3 regions of the Paenibacillus sp. 01T424 genome follow, and region 2 is predicted to be linked to each of the others. Evidence: riboswitches for the same ligand, from Rfam matches in the RefSeq annotation. Region 2 holds a riboswitch; each other region holds the start of a gene.
What was found. A riboswitch is a leader RNA that binds a small molecule or an ion and turns the genes downstream of it on or off. The one in region 2 is predicted to bind ZMP and ZTP.

Region 1 (4,159 bases), on a different contig from region 2:
TGGAAGGCCAAGCCCAACACTTGCTGAGCATGTGCTGGAGGATCTGGATGGGCGGATCGATGGTCTTGTTGATGACGGTGCAACAGGCGTCGGCCTGGAATCTACTGTAATTGAGCTTGCTGGCGAGCATGGCATTCGTATTTTGCGGCCAGGCGGCATTACGCGCGAAGCGCTTCAAGAAGCGGCACCCCATGCGTTGATTGATAGTGCCTCGATAGAAGAACCGGAGTCGGCTCCGCGATCACCAGGCATGAAATATACTCATTATGCGCCACAAGGGGAGCTTGAGCTTGTGCAAGGACATTTTGAAGCTGTCGCAGCTTACATTCAAGATCAAGTAGAAGCTGCAAAGATGCGCGGCGAGGTAACTGGCGTACTTGCTTTCGAAGAGAGATTGAATCGCTACGATGCAGATCATGTTTTCTCATTAGGCAGCGAGGCGGAGCTTGGCACAGCAGCGCATCAGCTTTATGCCGCATTGCGTGATTTTGACGGGGCAGGCGCTCAGCGTATTTGGGCAGAGGGCTGCACGGAGCATGGGATCGGCGCAGCGCTTATGAATCGGTTGGCCAAAGCGGCTGGAAACCGAATTATTCGTGTATAGAAAGTGTTCTAAGGGGAACGATCATTTTTGAAACTGAATTAGCTTGAAACCGCACTAGTATGTTTGTCCTCATGTCCGCATATGTTTGGTAAAGACTACAAGCGGACATGGGGGAGATAGGCTGTGATTGAAGCACAATTACAAGCTGGACAGTTTTTGACGCTGCTTATTATTGCGGTGGCACTCAGTCTAGACGCATTTTCTCTTGGGCTCGGCATAGGGCTCAAAGGCATAAGGCTGCGAGATATTTTGAAGCTGGGCATTGTAACTGCGTTGTTTCATATGATCATGCCGCTGGCAGGTATTTTTACAGGTCAATACGTGGGCTCCTTGCTTGGAGATGTAGCCACGACTGCGGCAGGCATTTTGCTAGTGCTGCTCGGCGGACATATGATTTATAGCTCGCTGCGCGGCGAGGCGGTTCAATCTTTTGACCATAAATCTTTTTGGGGCTTGCTCGTGCTTTCGCTTAGCGTCAGTATCGACTCGTTCTCAGTAGGCATTACGCTTGGGATGTTCGCTGCAAACATGTTGATGACGGTTTTACTTATCGGTCTGCTCGGCGGGCTGATGTCGATATGTGGTTTAATGCTGGGGCGTAAAGTCAGCGGTCAGCTTGGCGAATATGGCGAGGCCATAGGCGGAGGAATTTTGTTCGTGTTCGGCATCTTGTTTATCTTTTAGAATATAAGTAAGAAAGCAGAACAATATTGCAGTCTTATTTTAAATTTCAAGTCAAAGCTGCTTTAGCATCTAAGGAACGCTGCAGGTGTTTTCGCTTAATCGTTGAACAGCTTGGAATAACGTGCAAAAAGGAGTTGGCAGTGTGAAACGTATTTTATTTGTATGTACAGGCAATACATGCCGCTCACCGATGGCAGAGGCTATGCTTCGCCGAATGGCTGCTCTGAGAGGGATCACCGTAGCCGTTCGCTCCGCAGGCATATCTACTATTGATGGACTGCCTGTGTCAGCTCATGCTGTGGAGACTCTTAGGCAGCGGGACATCGAGCATAAGAGCACGTCGCTGGCGCTGACGAGCGAGGCGGTTGGTTGGGCTGATATTATTTTGACAATGACGGTCAATCATAAGCGCGGTTTGCTGCAATGGCATCCCGAAGCGGTCGACAAAATCTATACGTTAAAGGAATATGCAAATCAAGACGCTCAAGTGCTCGCGGATATTGAGGAGCTGGAGCAGCTCTATACAGAGCTTCATATGAAGCAGGCGCTTGGCCAACAGCTGACGACTGGCGAGAGAAGACGATTGCTTGAGCTGGAGCGTCGCATACCGAGCTTTGACATCGTTGATCCTTTTGGAGGCTCGCTTGCTATATACAGCAGCAGTGCTAACGAAATAGAGGACGCGCTCGTCAAACTGCTGGACAAGCTTGCCAAAAGATAAGTATTCAGGGTTGCAGAAGTCATTTTTGCTCCCGTTCGATTGATTTTTGCAGCTGTATAAGATATAATAAAATGACAATATACGGTTTCCGATGTAACTGGCGACGGAAGTGGGTAACCACGGTGGAGCATCGGAATATACGGCCGGTCGCCTGGGCAAAGAGCAGCATGCTAATAAGCATGTCTTGCTCTTTTTTCGTCTTTTTGGGCAAAAATAGGTATACTAGCACTGTGATGTTTCATTTCTAAGGAGGTCTTTTGCGTTGAAAATTGCTATTGGTGCTGACCATGCAGGTTATCGTTTGAAGGATGAAGTTGTACCGTTTCTTCAATCGCTTGGTCATGAAATTGAAGATCTTGGTTGCAACTGTGACCAATCCGTCGATTATCCGGACTATGCATTGCCCGTATGCGACCTTGTTACGAGCGGCAAAGCAGAGCGCGGTATACTCATTTGTGGAACAGGTATCGGCATGTCGATTGCGGCTAATAAAGTACGCGGCATCCGCTGTGCGCTTGTGAATGATATGTTCTCAGCCAAAGCCACTCGGGAGCATAATGATACTAATGTTTTGGCGCTTGGGGAACGAGTGATCGGTCCTGGAGTGGCACTCGAAATTATTCGCATATGGCTTGAAACGCCGTTCTCAAATGGAGAACGTCATGTCGGTCGTGTTAGTAAAGTGAAACAAATTGAAGAACAGTACAGCAGCCAGTCCTAATTAGGGGGCATTCGCAATGAACGTAGACGAAAACGTACAGCTAGGAAGCATTGCAGAACAGGTTGAGCAAATTGTTCGGGAACTGGCAGCGGCAGGCAAGCTTGGTATGAGTCAGCTGCTAGTAATCGGTGTAAGTACTAGTGAGGTGCTTGGTCATCGCATCGGGACTTCGGGCACCATTGAAACGGCTGCACAAATTTACGCAGGCGTTGAAGCGGTTCGCAGCGAAGTTGGCTTTATTCCCGTTTATCAATGCTGCGAGCATCTGAATCGCGCGCTTGTCATTGATCATGCTTCCGCAGAACGATTGGGGCTTGATATTGTAGGTGCAGTGCCAGTGCCTAAAGCGGGCGGTTCCATGGCAGCCTATGCCTATCGTCAGCTGAAGGAACCTTGTTTGGTGGAAACGGTGCAGGCGCATGCGGGCATCGATATTGGTGATACGTTTATCGGTATGCATTTGAAGCGGGTGGCTGTTCCCGTTCGTCCGACGATTCGTGAAATTGGCGGAGCGCATGTCACGATGGCTATCACAAGGCCAAAGTTAATAGGCGGCTCCCGAGCAGTATACGAGCTTAGCGAGAATCTAACGGTAGAGCAATCTGCTGGAACTTGCGAATAGTTGATTTATAGCCATAATTTTTTGATTTTCAGCGTCTAAAGGACACCGAAGACGTTTTTGCTTGATAAAGGGTATCTAATTTGAGGAGGAATTTAATCATGGAAAATTTGCGCAAACAAGACCCAGAAGTATTGAAAGCTCTAGGACTAGAACTTACTCGTCAACGTGACAATATCGAGCTTATCGCATCCGAGAACATCGTTAGCGAAGCGGTATTGGAAGCTATGGGAAGCGTTTTGACGAACAAATATGCAGAAGGTTACCCAAGCAAACGTTTCTATGGCGGTTGTGAGCATGTTGACATCGTTGAGGATATTGCCCGCAACCGTGCGAAAGAGCTTTTTGGCGCTGAGCATGCGAACGTGCAACCACACTCCGGCGCACAAGCGAACATGGCTGTTTACCTTGCAGCTTTGCAGCCTGGCGACACTGTGCTTGGTATGAATCTAGCACATGGTGGACATTTGACACACGGCAGCCCTGTTAATGCATCTGGATTGCTTTATAACTTTGTTGCATATGGTGTACAAGAAGATTCCTTCACTATTGATTATGAAGAAGTTCGCAAGCTTGCTTTCAAGCACCGTCCTCGTTTGATCGTTGCAGGCGCTAGTGCGTATCCGCGCACAATCGATTTCGAGAAGCTTGGCAAAATTGCTAATGATGTAGGCGCATTGTTTATGGTTGATATGGCTCACATCGCTGGTTTGGTTGCTGCAGGCCTTCACCCGAGCCCAGTGCCTCATGCGCATTTTGTAACAACTACAACGCACAAAACCCTTCGCGGACCTCGCGGCGGTATGATCC
Region 2 (4,159 bases):
GTGACATTCCTGTATGGGCTCGTCCTTATATCGCTGCGGCACAAGCCGAAGGACTAGTAGCAGGCATGGGCGGCAATAAATTTGCACCTAAGAAAAATGCAACAAGAGCAGATGTGGTTACACTGATTTTGTCCGCACTAGAGTATGAAGGAAGAAACGGAATTTAATTAAGCAAAAGCGTCCCATTCCACTTGTTATGAGTGGGGGGGACGTTTTTTTTAGTAAGATTTGTTGTTTTCATACAAAGAAGGCGACACTTCATTTGAAACCTATGTTAAATTAGAGGGAGTAGATACCGTTTGCATTTCTAGACATAAATAGAAAGAGTGAAACTTGGATGGCTGATGATCGACTGGATGATAAGCTTAGCAAAATGATTGATGTAGCAAGGCTGTATTATGAACTGGATTATAATCAGGAAGAAATCGCTCAGAAGCTGGGGGTATCGCGCCCTACGATATCAAGATTTTTACAGCAGGCGAAGGATGAGGGGTATGTTCAAATAAAAATCGTACACCCGAACGAAAACAATTTTGTTCTGGCGAATCGATTGGAAGCGAAGTTTGGGCTGAAAAAAGCGGTTATCGTTTCTGTGCCTCAGTATGAGGACAGCATCGTAAAAAAGTATATTGGCGAAGCGGCAGCGAACTATTTATACGATACGGTAAAAGATGGCGATATCATTGCGACAACGTGGGGAACGACGCTCTTTCAAATGGCTTCTCAGCTTAAGGATAAGCCGGTTCGCGACGTAAAGGTCGTGCAGCTCAACGGCGGGGTTAGCCATTCGGAAACCAATACATACGCTTATGAAATTGTTCATTTATTCGGCAAGGCTTTCCATACGATACCTTACTTTATTCCGCTGCCGGCGCTTGTTGACCATGAGGTTGTGAAGCGGACGATTGAATCGGATCGCCATATCCGCAATATTTTGGAGCTAGGGAAGCTTTCTAATATTGCCGTTGTAACCGTAGGAGCACCTACGGATGATTCTGTATTAATTAGAGCCAATTATTTCACAGATTCAGATCTGGAAATTATTCGCGAGAAAGCAGCTGGCGATATATGCTCACGCTATATCGATATTACAGGCAATATTTGTTCAACACTCATGAACCAGCGCACGATTGGAATCAGTCTCGATGAACTGAAACGCAAGGACCAGTCGATACTTGTGGCAGGCGGAGCGAAGAAGGTAGATGGCATTTATGGCGCGCTGCGCGGCGGCTACACGAATGTACTCATTACCGATCAGTTTACAGCGAGGTATTTATTAGAACGGGATGTGTAGACATCCCATAGAACAAACGAGGGGATCTTAGCTGCAAAGCGGCAAATAAGATCCCCTCGTTTTTCTTCCTATATCTCTTATTGAAGTGCAAATCGCTCAGCGGAGTCAACCGTATGCTTCAGAAGCGTGGCGATCGTAACAGGACCTACGCCTGCAGGCACAGGGGTGATCGCACTTGCTTTTGCTAGGCATGCCTCGTAGTCAACGTCCCCAATATTCCCTTTGTTGTACCCTGCATCAAGTACTACAGCGCCATCGCGAATCCATTCGCCTTGAATAAAGCTTGGTTTGCCGACTGCAGCAACGACGATATCGGCAAGACGCAATAGCTCCGCTAAATTTTCTGTTTTGGAATGACAGGTTGTTACGGTTGCATTGCGGTTCAGCAGCATCTGAGAAACGGGTTTGCCTAGAATCGGGCTTCGTCCAACGACGACGGCATGTTTGCCTTCGACCTTGATTTCATAGTAATCAAGAATAGCCATAATAGCAGCAGGGGTACATGACGGATACTMGGCATAACCAAATGCATTTTGAGCAAAACCTAACGCGGTTACACCATCAACATCCTTATGGATACTAATCGCTTCAAAGGCAGCACGCTCATCAATTTGATGCGGTACAGGGTGCTGCAAGAGGATGCCGTGAATAAGCGGGTCTTCATTAAGCTGCAAAATAACGTCAATTAAATCATCCGTTGAAATGTTTTTGTTCAAATGAATACGTTTGGAATCAATGCCAAGCCGCTTGCATGCATTGCCCTTCATTCGAACGTAGGTTTCAGACGCAGGGTCATCGCCCACCAGTATCGTCGCTAAGCATGGAATGATTCCCCGCTTGCTAAGAATCTCAACTCTTTCTTTCAGCTGCTCTTTAATCGCATCGGCCACAATGGCTCCATCCAAAATCAGTTTCTCGGTCATCTTCTACCTCAGCCCCTTATAAATAAATGTTAAAAAAACATAAAAAGGCAAGGGGTATGTCCCCTTACCTTTGCCCAGGCGTACGGCTAATGATCTGTGCGCTTCCTCATGGTTGCCCATGTTCCGCCAGTTACGCACAGCTTTTAAATGGTATTTTGATTTTAACAGGTGGAAAGTTCAAAAGCGAGTCATTAACATTATTTTATGATTATTTAGGTGTAGAAACGAGAGGATGGATGCTATAATTACTTTATCAAGAGGGAGCGGGTCGCGCTGCCCTCTTTATTGCAGTTTGCGCAAAATGATGGGAGATTGAGGTGGTAAGTTGTTAAAGCTCACTAGATTTTTGAGGAAATATTGGCTGAGCGCTGTGCTGGCACCGCTGTTTATGCTGCTAGAGGTGGTCATGGATTTGCTGCAGCCGCGATTCATGGCGAGCATTGTGAATGAGGGCATTATAGCAGGTGATCTCACAGCAATCGCGAGCACCGCGCCCAAAATGCTGATCGCCGCATTGATCGGACTAATCGCAGGTGTCGGCTGCACGGTGTTCTCGACGATAGCATCGCAAAACTTTGGGGCTGATCTGAGGCAGGAGCTGTTTCAAAAAATACAGTCGCTGTCGCTTCGATCGCTTGACCGTTTTGGTTCAGGCTCCATCGTGACGAGACTGACGGGTGATGTCACACAAATTCAGAACTTAGTATTGCTGCTGCTCCGCGTATTTGCACGCAGTTCATTCATTATTATCGGCAGTCTGATCATGGCTTTTGTCATCAGCCCGCGCCTGTCTATTATTTTGCTCGCAATGATACCCTTATTAGCTCTCTTCCTCATCATTACAACTCGGATTACCGTCCCTTTGTTTTCAATGATGCAGCATCGGCTTGATCAAGTGAATACCGTTATGCAAGAAAATTTGTCCGGTATCCGCGTTGTGAAAGCATTTGTTCGGTCCGATTACGAGGAAGAACGTTTTAATGAAACAAACTCAAATCTACTGCATGCCAGTCTAAAAGCAGCTAAGATCGTTGCGCTTAATACGCCGCTTGTGTCGATCATTCTTAATTTTAGTATTGTAGCTGCATTATGGTATGGGGGAATGCTCTCTGAGCACGGGGCGCTGTCAGTGGGAAGTCTCGCCGCCTTTTTAACTTATATTACACAGCTTCTCTTTTCTACTCTAGGACTAGGAAATCAATTGATTGCAATCTCTCGGGCCAAGGCTTCTGCTGATCGCATCAATGAGATACTGGAGGTTCCGGCAGATAAATGGACAGCTGAACGAAAAGCTAACGAGCAGTCCAAAAAAATTCAAGCTGGCAGAATAACTTTTGACCATGTGAGCTTCGGCTATGAAGGCTCGGAGAAAAACATACTTCACGACATAGATCTGAATATAGAGCCGGGCGAGACGATTGGGATCGTAGGGATAAACGGCTCAGGAAAATCAACGCTGGTCAGCCTCATTCCAAGGTTTTATGAAGCGACAGAGGGAATGATCCGCATTGATTCCTATCCGATTAACGAGATCGCTTCTGCAGAGCTGCATGGCCAAATCGGAATGGTGCTCCAGCAGGCGCATCTGTTCAGTGGAACCATTCGTGACAATATCAGCTATGGCAAGCCGGATGCGAGTCAGGATGAAATAGAGGCAGCAGCCAAGGCAGCTGAGGCTCATGCATTCATTATGAAGCTGGAGAATGGCTATGATACGCTGCTTGGCCAGCGCGGGGTCAATCTGTCCGGCGGCCAAAAGCAGCGGTTGTCCATTGCTAGGACGTTGCTGCTGAAACCCAAAATTGTGATCCTTGATGATTGTACAAGCGCGGTTGATTTGAGAACGGATTTACTCATACGCAAATCGTTGCAAGAGATTATGAAGAGCAGCACTTGTCTTATCATTGGTCAGCGAATTGCATCCGTACAGCAGGCAAATCGG
Region 3 (4,159 bases), on a different contig from region 2:
AAAACCGATACGGCAAGAAGACTTGTTCGCTTGCTGAACCCAACCTCTGCGCTGCTTTTCCTAAATGATACCGACAACATTTCCAACTGGGAATCGAAGCTAAGCTATGAAGGCTTTACTGTTGAGGCTTTGTATGGGGATGCGGATAAACAGCGCCGTGCAGCAACATTGACTCGTTTTCGCGAGGGTCGCTGCCAACTGCTGCTAGCTACGGATGTTGCGGCTAGAGGCCTTGATATTGAAGGTCTGCCGCTCGTCATTCAGCTTGATCCTGCATCGGATGCGGATCATTACGTGCATCGTGCAGGACGAACGGGCCGTATGGGACGTCCTGGTACAGTCGTTTCCATTGTTACGCCGCAGGAGCTGTTTATTATGGAGAAATTCCGCAAGCAGCTGGGCATCGAATTGACAGAACGGACAATGTTCAGAGGAAAGCTTCTTAGCGAGGAAGAGCTGCGAGAAGCAACAAAACCGTTTGCGGCTCGTCATGAAGCGAAGCTTGCAGATCGCTCAGAAGCGTTGCAAACGAAGCGAGCTGTAGAGAACAAAAGTGCAGCTGCTGCTCCGAAACAAACGAAGCTTGTAGAGACGAAAGCAGTAGCTGCTCCGCCGAAACCAAAGCCAGCAGCGAAGCCTGCTCCTAAGAAAGTGGAGCGAAAGCGCGAAGGTAAAAACAAAGGTGCTCCTAAGTGGCTTAAAGCTAAACGCGAGGCCGATAAGGAACAATCATAAAAATTTATTTTGAAAGCCACCCTCTTAAATCGATCTGCCTCTCCCGAAACGTATGGGCGAAGGTAAAAAATGCGGCAAAACCCGCAATCGAAAAAGGAGTGTGGCTTTCTTGATGAAACAAACCATGTGGAAAAAGACAGCAATTTCTTCGCTTGCGCTGCTAATGCTTGCAGGCGGTGCGACGTCAGCTTTTGCAGATGGCGGTAAAGGCAAAGGGCATGATGGCGATCGTAATGATGATAAAGGCCGTCATGAGGACAAGGATGACAAGTATGACAAGGACGATAAACATAAAGTAACATGGCAGTTCCAAGATGAAGACGATCTGAAGTGGGCTATGGAATACATTATGCGGTTAGCGTCGAAGGGCGTATTTACTGGCTACGAGGATGGTACATTTAAGCCTAATCAAAAAATCAACCGTATTGAAACGTTGACTGCTGCTGTCAGATTGATGGGTCTTCGCTCACAAGCGGAATCAGCTGATAAAATGAAAACGGATTTGCAATTTAATGACGGGGATAAAATCGCAAAAAAATACCCATGGGCTGTTGGTTACGTTGCAGTAGCGCTGGAGAACGATCTATTCTCTGAGACTGAATCGGAAGTGAAACCGGAAGCAAACGCAACAAGACTATGGTCTACGATTCTTCTCGTAAAAGCGCTTAAACTGGAAGACGAAGCGAAGGCGCTCAATAATACGAAGCTTGACTTTAAGGATGCAAAAGAGATCCCTGCTGGATCTGTAGGTTATGTTGCTCTTGCTTTGAAGAAAGGCATTATTACCGGCTACAATGATAAGAATGGAAAAACGTTCCGTCCAAATCAACCAGTAACCCGTGCAGAGCTGGCAGCGCTTCTCGATCGTACAGATACGGAAATGCCTAATCATGATGCACAAGCCATTACTGGCAAGCTAAAAGCAGCTCCTGCTGATGGCAAGTTGACGGTTGTTAAAGGAGATAACACGGAGGTTTCACTAGCATTAGACTCGAATGTGTTTATTTTCCGAGATGATAAAAAATCGCCAGTGAGCTCACTCCGAGCAGGGGATGAGATACTCGTTCGTACGTATCTCAATCGTATCGTATTTATTGAAGTAACGAAGTCGGCTCCTGTTAGTACAGCTTTCTCGGAGAACGGAATTATTAATACATTAACGTTCAACAATCAGGCGAAATTGACGACGGTTTCTCTCATTACTCGATATGAAAACTCACAGGCAGTTGTCACTACATTCAGCATTGACCCAAGTGTAGTCATCACAGGTGACTCCTCGCAGCTGAAGGTTGGTCAATATGTACAAGTAAAAGGCGACAATGGCGCAGTTAAATCAATTGAAGTGAAATAAGGTATAAATAAGAGAAGGGCTGTCCTGAAAGTAGATTTTTCTACTTTTGGAACAGCCCTTTTTCCATTGCTCAACAATCAAAATACCAGCTTGCGAATCCAGCAGCGCTTTGTTTTCTGCATAATATGCACGATACAGTTCGTTAGAAAATATACGCGTTAACTTTCATAGTTCGTCTGTAAATGAGCTTGATTTCATTGGCGATATCGAACTATAATAAATGTAAATTTTAGGTAGGTGCAACTGGCGTAAACGTGGATGACCACGAGGGAGCACCTATTTCATATGTCGTACGCCTGGGCAAAGTATTTGATCAATGATCAAATGCTTTTTTTATTTTCAGATAAAATAAAAAGGTTGAGGTGAGTATGTTGCAGTCCTATGAAGATCAGTTATTTAATAATCCGTATCCTGGTAGAACGATAATCATGGGGATGAGCCCGTCAGGAAAACATTTTGCTCAAGTGTATTGGATAATGGGCAGAAGCGTGAACAGTCGCAACCGAATCTTTGAGCGTAAGGAGCAGTTTGTAAAAAATAGAGCATATGATGCGGCAAAAATGGAAGACCCTTCATTGATTATTTATAATCCGATAAAGAGTATTAATGGGATGGACATCATTTCCAATGGAGATCAGACGGAAACCATCTATGAAGCTTATGGCAAAAAAGAAACGTTTGAAGATGCATTAAAAAGCAGAAAGTTTGAACCGGATGCTCCCCATTATACACCGCGTATTTCCGGTATTATTGATACTGAATCAGCTGTGTACAGCTTGTCCATTTTGAAAACAAGGCAAAACGATCCGTCATTTTGCATCCGTCATTTCTTTCATTACGACTCTTTTACAAAAGGGATAGGTCATTGCATTCACACTTATAAAGGTGAAGAAAATGGTATTTTGAGATCTTTTGAAGGTGAACCGCTGGAGGTTCCTTTATTTGATTCAATGGATGAAACGGCTCGATTTTACTGGAGCAGCATAAACGCAGATCATAAAATTTCATTGCTTGTGAAGTTTATTCATACCGATGATCGTAAGGTGGAATTTAAAATAATAAATAAAAATCAGACGTTTTAGTGTCTATATAATTAATTCCGACAAAAACGATGGGAAAAATTTAAATAATCGTTGACAGGGTCGTTTCTGAGGAATAATATAGGAATATATTCAAAGTGAGTTGAAAAACCATTTTGTAGGATGACAAAAGAAGATAATCTACTGGACCACCAGAGATTCAATAGGAGCGCAGTTCTGCGCCTTGTTGGGTCTCCTTTTTTTATCCAAAAAAACAAAAAAGCTCAAAGAGCGAAGCGAAAGGGATGTTTACAATCATGAAAAAACTAACACTAACATTAATTTCTGCAACAGTAGCCTTCTCAGCCCTAACCTATGTTGTCGTATCTGCCAAACAGGCGCAAGGTGCGCCTGCGGTGAAGGACAACGCTGCAATTGTTACCGAAGCAAAGGAAGAGAATCAATCCAAAATCATTACCGTTTCTGACACAGAGAAAAAATCAGAAGTAAACACAGCTGCAGCAGAAGGCGAAAAACAACCACAAACAAAAACGGCGGACACGATAGAGGCAAATAAACCTGAAGCAGAAAAAGCAGATGCGAAACAAGAAGATAAATCCAAAGTTACTCTTGCTGTAGATAAGAAGGAAGAGGCGCCTGCAGCTAAAGCGGCAGCAGCAAAGGAAGAGCCTGCGGCTAAAGCAAATACATCGGTTGAAAAAACAGCAACACAGCCGAAAGAAGCTGCCCAGCCTAAAGCAGCAACGACTGTAAAAGAAGAAAGCCAGCCTAAAGCAGCAGCCGTTGTAAAAGAAGAACCAAAAGCAGCAGCACCTGCTGCGAAAGAAGAAACACAATCGAAACCAGCGGAGCCAGCTGCGAAAGAAGAAAAGAAACCATCTAAATCGGTCTCATTCGTGAAAAAAGATGCGGTACAGCCGAAAGCACCATCATCCTCAGAGGCTCCTGCTTCATCCTCTTCATCATCATCTTCGTCTTCCGAAGGTCAACAGCCAGCACCATCGACGACGGAAGAAGAAATCTGCTAGAAACA

Region 1: it holds a riboswitch for ZMP and ZTP, as region 2 does, so the genes downstream of both, rpiB (ribose 5-phosphate isomerase B) here and AC1DPK_RS11520 (bifunctional 5,10-methylenetetrahydrofolate dehydrogenase/5,10-methenyltetrahydrofolate cyclohydrolase) in region 2, are expected to answer to the same signal.
Region 3: it holds a riboswitch for ZMP and ZTP, as region 2 does, so the genes downstream of both, AC1DPK_RS16635 (IMP cyclohydrolase) here and AC1DPK_RS11520 (bifunctional 5,10-methylenetetrahydrofolate dehydrogenase/5,10-methenyltetrahydrofolate cyclohydrolase) in region 2, are expected to answer to the same signal.

Annotation. Positions count from the first base shown of each region.
Region 1 covers NZ_JBFTPZ010000064.1:969-5,127, reverse strand. Annotated here, with positions in the region: gene AC1DPK_RS31135 (L-threonylcarbamoyladenylate synthase) at 1-604, shown strand, start outside; gene AC1DPK_RS31130 (manganese efflux pump MntP) at 728-1,288, shown strand; gene AC1DPK_RS31125 (low molecular weight protein arginine phosphatase) at 1,431-2,009, shown strand; ZMP/ZTP riboswitch at 2,093-2,173, shown strand; gene rpiB (ribose 5-phosphate isomerase B) at 2,272-2,730, shown strand; gene AC1DPK_RS31115 (TIGR01440 family protein) at 2,747-3,352, shown strand; gene AC1DPK_RS31110 (serine hydroxymethyltransferase) at 3,451-4,159, shown strand, end outside.
Region 2 covers NZ_JBFTPZ010000011.1:113,168-117,326, forward strand. Annotated here, with positions in the region: gene AC1DPK_RS11510 (5'-nucleotidase C-terminal domain-containing protein) at 1-167, shown strand, start outside; gene AC1DPK_RS11515 (sugar-binding transcriptional regulator) at 338-1,294, shown strand; gene AC1DPK_RS11520 (bifunctional 5,10-methylenetetrahydrofolate dehydrogenase/5,10-methenyltetrahydrofolate cyclohydrolase) at 1,372-2,217, opposite strand; ZMP/ZTP riboswitch at 2,283-2,361, opposite strand; gene AC1DPK_RS11525 (ABC transporter ATP-binding protein) at 2,543-4,159, shown strand, end outside.
Region 3 covers NZ_JBFTPZ010000020.1:69,971-74,129, reverse strand. Annotated here, with positions in the region: gene AC1DPK_RS16645 (DEAD/DEAH box helicase) at 1-735, shown strand, start outside; gene AC1DPK_RS16640 (S-layer homology domain-containing protein) at 848-2,086, shown strand; ZMP/ZTP riboswitch at 2,316-2,395, shown strand; gene AC1DPK_RS16635 (IMP cyclohydrolase) at 2,455-3,168, shown strand; gene AC1DPK_RS16630 (hypothetical protein) at 3,423-4,154, shown strand.